3 regions of the Nonomuraea sp. LPB2021202275-12-8 genome follow, and region 1 is predicted to be linked to each of the others. Evidence: riboswitches for the same ligand, from Rfam matches in the RefSeq annotation. Region 1 holds a riboswitch; each other region holds the start of a gene.

Region 1 (2,192 bases):
AGATTGTTCATTTGATTCGTCAAGAGCGTTCTTCGCCTCGGATACCCTGCATGGGTATATTGGGTCTGTCGAACAGGAGGAGCGGGAGATGTCCGAGCACCACGGCGGCCACGGCGAGCACCATGCGCCGGGGAAGGCGACCTGGGGCATGGCCGCCTCGGCGACGCTGCACTGCCTCACCGGATGCGCCATCGGGGAGGTGCTCGGCCTGGTGATCGCCACGGCCCTGGGGTGGGCCACCGTGCCGTCCATCGCCCTGGCCGTCGTGCTGGCGTTCTTCTTCGGCTATCTGCTCACCCTGATCCCGCTGCGGCGGGCCGGGGTGGACTGGCGCCGCGCCATCAGGCTGGCGCTGGCCGCGGACACGGTGTCGATCCTCGTGATGGAGATCGTGGACAACGGCGTGATGCTGGTCGTGCCCGGGGCCATGGACGCGGGGCTCGCCTCGGCCCTGTTCTGGGGTGCGCTGGCCTTCTCCCTGCTGGTGGCCTTCCTGGTCACCGCCCCGGTCAACAAGTGGATCATGGGCAGGGGCAAGGGGCACGCCGTCATCCACGCCTACCATCACTGAGCCTGCTGTCCTGTTTGCACTCTTTATCCCGTTTTGGTATCTTTGGGGCATTCTGCAGCGAACCGTCTACACATTCGTTGCCTTTTCATTGCCCGGACCGCGCGTCTGCCGAGGTCTCCTCGCAGACCGGCGCGCGGCCGCCTAGTCCGCATCTCGCGGAGCCGGGGACCCAATCTCTTGGGGTGAATCGGACGCCGCCGCGCCCGTAGGGCACTTTCCAGCCCGAACCCGTCAGCTAACCCGGTAGGCGGCATGGAAGCAAGGAGCAAGCCCTTCATGCCCAAGCACCTCGCCAACCGCCTGAGTCACGCCTTGGTCGGCGCCGCCCTCGCCGCGGGCGCCGTGACCGCCGGCACCGGCGCCGCACAGGCCGCCCCCCAGTCCGTGCCCGCCGTCTCGCCCGCCGTCTCGCCCGCCGTCCCGTCCGCCGTCCCGTCCGCCGTGAGCGCCCCGGCGGTGCGCGCCCCCGCCGCCTACCTGGTCGACGCCACGACCGGCCAGGTCCAGTTCAGCAAGCAGGCAGACCTCCGCAGGCCGGTGGCCAGCATCACCAAGGTGATGACCGCCTACACCGTGCTGAAGCAGGCCAAGCCGACGGACGAGGTCGAGGTCACGCCGGCGGATGTGCGCTACGCCTCCAAGGGCGGCGCCTCGATCGCCTACCTGCGTGCCGGGGACCGGCTCACCGTCAAGGACCTGCTGTACGCCCTGATGCTGCCGTCGGGCGCGGACGCCGCCCACGCGCTCGCCCGCACGTACGGCCCGGGAGTCGACACGTTCGTCGACAAGATGAACGCCACCGCGCGCGAGCTCGGCATGAAGGACACGCTGTACGTCAACGCCGACGGGATGCCCACCTACGGCGGCGGCTACTCCACCGCGCGCGACCAGGTGCGGCTCGCCCAGGCGGCGCTGGACGACGCCACGATCAAGAAGATCACCTCCACCCGCTACCACTCCGTCCCCCAGACGGCGGAGCACCGCGCCTACTCGTGGCAGAACACCAACCGCCTGCTCGGCACGGAGGGCGCCATCGGCGTGAAGACCGGCCACACCCGCGCCGCCGGCTACACCCTCGCCTTCGCCGCCGACCGTGACGGCGACCGGCTGGTCGGCGTCATCCTCGGGGAGACGAGCTCCAGCCGCCGCTTCGAGAGCGCTCAGGCGCTCCTCGACTGGGCGGCGGCCAGCAGGCAGCGCTGACGGCGGCGCGGTCCCCTTCGGCGCGGTCCTTCTGCTGCGCGTCCCCATCGGGGAGCATGGGCAAGCATGACCATCCGCTACGAGCCGGCCATCGATCTGGACCGGGTCATCGCGATCGACATGCACACCCACATCGAGACCGACCATGACCGCCGGCACTTCGCGCTGGACGACGAGCTGCTGGCGGCGTCGGCGAAGTACTTCCGGTCGGACGACGACCGCACCCCCACCGTCGACGAGGTGGCGGCCTACTACCGCGAGCGGCGGCTGGCCGCCGTGGTCTTCACCGTGGACGCCTCGACCGGCATGAACCACCCCGCGCTGTCCAGCGAGGAGATCGCCGAACGCGCAGCCGGGCACGCCGACGTGCTCATCCCCTTCGGATCCGTCGACCCCCTACGCGGCCCCGCCGCCGTCG
Region 2 (2,192 bases), on a different contig from region 1:
CGCGTGGTCACAGGGACCAGAATTACATTCTGGTCCCTGTGGCGTAAAGCACGTCAGCGCTTCAGGAACCCGCGGATGCGCTCGCGGCCCAGGACCGCCCCGCCACCGGCGAGGATCAGGCCACCGGCGAGCACCGCACCCGAGACACCGTTGGACTCCTCGGTCGCGGCGGCGGCGGTGTTCGACGGACCGGAGTTCGCCGAGCCGAAGGCCGCCGGCCTCGTCTTGACGGAGGCGCCGGAACCGGAGGGAGCCTCGGCGACGACCTTGGCGTCGTCGGCGCCGGCCTTCTTCTCGGCCAGGATCTGCGGCGGCTTGGCCGGGTCGCGGTCCACGCGCGACCAGGCACCGGTCGAGAAGGCCACCGGGTGGTTCTTCTTGCCCACGCCGTTGCCCCACTTGGTGATGACGTAGTCGACCTTGATGTGGCCCTTGCCACCGTTGTTGTCGACCATCAGCGTGCTGGAGTTGAACTTGCCTCCAGTCAGCTCGGCGAAGGTCTTGGAGTCCAGGTCCAGCATGACGCCGTTGTTGGAGGGGACGCCGGGGCCGCGGTCACCGACGAAGAACGGCATCTTCTTGCCGTTGTAGACCACGTAGCCCTCGGTCAGCAGCGGCCAGCTCGGGCTGGCGGCCATGCCCTTCTGCATGGGCTTGCCGCTGGCGGGCAGGCCGGTGTCGCCGGCGCGGCCGGAGCTGTCGTCCCAGAAGTAGGAGGCGGTGGTCGAGCCCTTGAGCAGGGCCTTCTGGTTCTGGTCCACGTCGGCGTGGGCGGCGGCGCCGGCGCCGAAGGTCAGGACGCCGGCAGCGGCGGTGGCGGCGAGCATGGTGATGGAACGCATGCCGAAGCGAGCAGACATGAAAAACTGAATCCTTCGTTAGGTAACGGGGAAAGCGCGCTCGCTTGAAGGGCGTAGCCGGGCAAAGGCCGAACGGACGCTACGCGGAGCGCGAAGAAGTCTTAGGGGGAGTCGCCGCTCAGTTGGCGGCTGACGAGGTGACGCGGGGCGGGGGTACGTCGTGGCGGTGATACATCACGGGCGGGCTTGTCCTCTCCATCTCGCCTACCGGGTTAGCTGACGGGTTCGGGCGTGGAGATGCCCTACCGGCCGTGACGGCCGGATTCACCCCAGAAGTTGGGTCCCCGGTTCCCGCGTGAAGCGGGATTCGGCGCCGGGCAGCGGCCCCTTCCTGATGAAGGGCCAGGTCACTGCCTGGTAACGCAAACCAATCTATACACCAAACCGGACAAACGCAAAGCTAATCCCATAAATCGGGCGAAGATCTACCTAGGAGGTCAAGAAAAAAGGGGGGTACGGCATGCCGTACCCCCACGAAACCCCCCGATTCAGCCGCCGCTCTTGCGCCTGAACGATCGTTTGCTGGCAGCCGGCCCGTGTGCTCCATGGATCTTCGAAGCGTCGGCGCCCCTGCCACCCGCGCCCGAGTCCGCGGCCTGGTTACGCTTGCGCTCCAGCGCCTCGCGGAACTTGCGCTTCATCTCGTCCTCGGGAGTTTCGCTGACTTCCGGCTCCTGTGATTCCGCCATGAGGACCTCCTGGTGTTGGGGACATACACAGCTTCGCATGACGCTCCTTACAGCGCGAAACCGGGGATCACGGCCGGGCGAGTCCGGATCGACCGGCGGTTAGGGTGGGCCCGTGCGCGCACGCGATCTCGCCAGCGACTTCCCCACCGTCACGCTCGACACTCCGGCGATCGAGGCCGCCCGGCTGCTCGCCGAGCAGGGCCTGCCCGGCCTGATCATCGTGGACGGCGAGGGCCGGCCGCGCGCGATCCTGCCCGGCACCCAGGTGCTGCGGCTGGCCGTCCCCGGCTACTGCCAGGACGACCCCGCACTGGCCAGGGTGGTCGACGAGCGGCATGCCGACGTGTTCATGCGGGAGCTCGGCGCGAGGACCGTGCGCGAGAGCCTGCCGGAGCAGCCACGCGAGCTGCCCATCACCGACGGCGACGCCACCCTGCTGGAGCTGGCCGCGCTGATGGCCCGCACCCGCAGCCCCCTGGTCGCCGTCGTGGACGAAGGCGGGCTCCTCGGCGGCGTCACACTGCAGGCCCTCATGAGCCATTCGCTGCCCCGCTAGCGGGCCATTCATCGCACCGGAGCACGCCCTCGGCGCAGCACCATCTGCTCCTCTTTACCCACCCGATAAAGTACAGATCATCTTTTC
Region 3 (2,192 bases), on a different contig from region 1:
ATCAGCGGGCGGACTGTGCGCCGAAGACTGAGAGGCATCTGCGACCGCATCGGAGTGGCCACCGCGATCGAGGCGGTGGCCTGGGCCGCACGGCGTCAGCTGATCTAGTCGGCGATGCGGACGGCTCCGGCGTAGGGGCGCCGGGCGATGGAGGCGATCCGCACCACGTCACCTGTCTGCGGCGCGTGCACCATCATGCCGCCGCCGAGATAGATGCCCACGTGGTGCAGGTCGTTGTAGAAGAAGACCAGGTCGCCGGGGCGAAGCTCCTCCCTGGAGATGTGCCTGCCCGCGGTCCACTGGTCACCGGTGTAGTGCGGCAGTGAGATCCCCACGCGCTGATAGGCCGCCATCACCAGACCGGAGCAGTCGTAGCCGCGCGGGCCTTCGGCGCCCCAGATGTAGGGCTTGAGCTGCTGGGTGAGGGCCCACCTGGCGGCCTGCGCGGCCTTGCCGGCTCCGGAGATCGGCAGACTGACGCGGACGGCACGGGTGCCGGGGCGGCCGGCTTCGCCGAGCGCGCGCTGGAAGAGGTTGCTCTCCACCTTGGTGACGAGCTTGACGATCTTGTCCCGCTTGGTGTCGAGCTTCTCGACGATCTCCGTCACCTCGTCGATGCGGGCCTTGGCCCCGGCCCTGGCGCGCTCGGCGGTCTCCATGGCCTTGGTGAGCTGGATGACGTCCTCGCCCTGCTGCTGCTTGACCGCGTAGGTGGTCGCGGCCCTGTCGAGGAAGCCGTCGGGGTCCTTGGAGGTGGTGAAGGTGAGGGCGGTGTTGAGGCCACCGGTGATGTACTCGTTCTCGGCCAGGCGCATCGCCTTGGATCGCTTGGCGTTCAGCTCGGCCTCGCTGGCGGCCAGCGTCTTCTGGGCGTTCTCGACGGCCTTCTTGGCCGTCTTCAGCTTCTCCCGCTGCCCGTTGTAGTCCTCGGTCAGCGTCTCGATCTCGACGTGCATCGCCTCGACCTGCTTGGAGAGTTCCTTGAGGGAGGGCTCGGGGTCGGCGGAGGCGGAACCGAGGGGGAGGGCCAGGAGCAGCGCGGCGACCGTCACGCCGACGACGCCTAACCGGCGGGAACGGCCGGGCCGTTCCGCGGGGCGGGCATGCCTGCCCGCCGCGCTCCCTCTGCGGTCACGCGTGCGCTTCACCAACCAAGCTCCTTCCATCGACGCCTACCGGGTTAGCTGACGGGTTCGGGCCGGAGCAGCCCTACCGAGCCGAGGCTCGGATTCACCCCTGGCGACGCGGTGCGGGCGCCGCCGGCGGGTCCCCGGTTCCCCTTCGGGGATTGGGCGCGTCCGCACGAGAATCGCGCGGGACATCGTCGCTGGACACTAATGCACTCCTGGTTCCTGCTCAACCGGAACTGCCGAGTCTGTAGAGGTTTCACAACTGAAGGGTCACAAGGTGATCTCGTGACGCCCCGTACAGAAAACACTTTTTGTCCCCTTTGGCCTGAGTTCACCGGAGGTGGAGCTGTAGGATTCGTACAATCCCTAGCGTGCTCGTACGACCACGACATGTCACAGGATGGGGGAGAGGCGAGAGTTAGGGCTGAGCCGTAATGAGGTCTGTACCCTGGATGGCCATGGAGCAGGTCGCCGAACTCACCGTCCCCGAGACCGAGATCCTCGTCCGGCGTGCCAGAACTCCGGACGTCCGGATCATCAGGCTTCTGGTCGACACCTATGCCGGCGCCGGCCCGCGGCTCCTGGAGAAGGCCACGGTCACCCTGTACGAGGACGTGCAGGAGTTCTGGGTCGCCGAGCGCGCGGGAGAGGTCGTCGGCTGCGGCGCCCTGCACGTGCTCTGGGAGGACCTGGCCGAGATCCGCACCGTGGCCGTGCACCCCGATGTCCGAGGGCTGGGAATCGGGCACCGGATCGTCTCGGCTCTCATCGGGACCGCTAGAGGGCTGGGACTGCGCCGTGTATTCTGCTTGACTTTTGAGGTCGATTTCTTCGCCAGGCATGGATTCCGCTCCATCCAGGGCACCCCTGTCTCCCCCGAGGTCTACGCCGAGCTGCTGGCCTCCTACGACGAGGGCGTGGCCGAGTTTCTGGACCTGGAGCACGTCAAGCCGAACACCCTGGGCAACACGCGCATGCTGCTTCACTTGGCATCGGGTGACGCGGGCCTTGACTGACAGGAAAGGTGATTGTTGATACCTATGTCGATACGTTGGGCCACGA

The links. A riboswitch is a leader RNA that binds a small molecule or an ion and turns the genes downstream of it on or off. The one in region 1 is predicted to bind cyclic di-AMP.
Region 2: it holds a riboswitch for cyclic di-AMP, as region 1 does, so the genes downstream of both, V5E28_RS10015 (hypothetical protein) here and V5E28_RS01495 (D-alanyl-D-alanine carboxypeptidase family protein) in region 1, are expected to answer to the same signal.
Region 3: it holds a riboswitch for cyclic di-AMP, as region 1 does, so the genes downstream of both, V5E28_RS15045 (NlpC/P60 family protein) here and V5E28_RS01495 (D-alanyl-D-alanine carboxypeptidase family protein) in region 1, are expected to answer to the same signal.

Annotation. Positions count from the first base shown of each region.
Region 1 is NZ_JBAHWD010000001.1:310,755-312,946, reverse strand. It holds gene V5E28_RS01500 (DUF4396 domain-containing protein) at 89-571, shown strand; cyclic di-AMP (ydaO/yuaA leader) riboswitch at 700-836, shown strand; gene V5E28_RS01495 (D-alanyl-D-alanine carboxypeptidase family protein) at 848-1,774, shown strand; gene V5E28_RS01490 (amidohydrolase family protein) at 1,841-2,192, shown strand, end outside.
Region 2 is NZ_JBAHWD010000004.1:305,834-308,025, reverse strand. It holds gene V5E28_RS10020 (alpha/beta fold hydrolase) at 1-11, opposite strand, end outside; gene V5E28_RS10015 (hypothetical protein) at 54-860, opposite strand; cyclic di-AMP (ydaO/yuaA leader) riboswitch at 1,047-1,183, opposite strand; gene V5E28_RS10010 (DUF5302 domain-containing protein) at 1,349-1,549, opposite strand; gene V5E28_RS10005 (CBS domain-containing protein) at 1,662-2,105, shown strand.
Region 3 is NZ_JBAHWD010000006.1:397,687-399,878, reverse strand. It holds gene V5E28_RS15050 (LuxR C-terminal-related transcriptional regulator) at 1-108, shown strand, start outside; gene V5E28_RS15045 (NlpC/P60 family protein) at 105-1,148, opposite strand; cyclic di-AMP (ydaO/yuaA leader) riboswitch at 1,155-1,305, opposite strand; gene V5E28_RS15040 (amino-acid N-acetyltransferase) at 1,589-2,146, shown strand.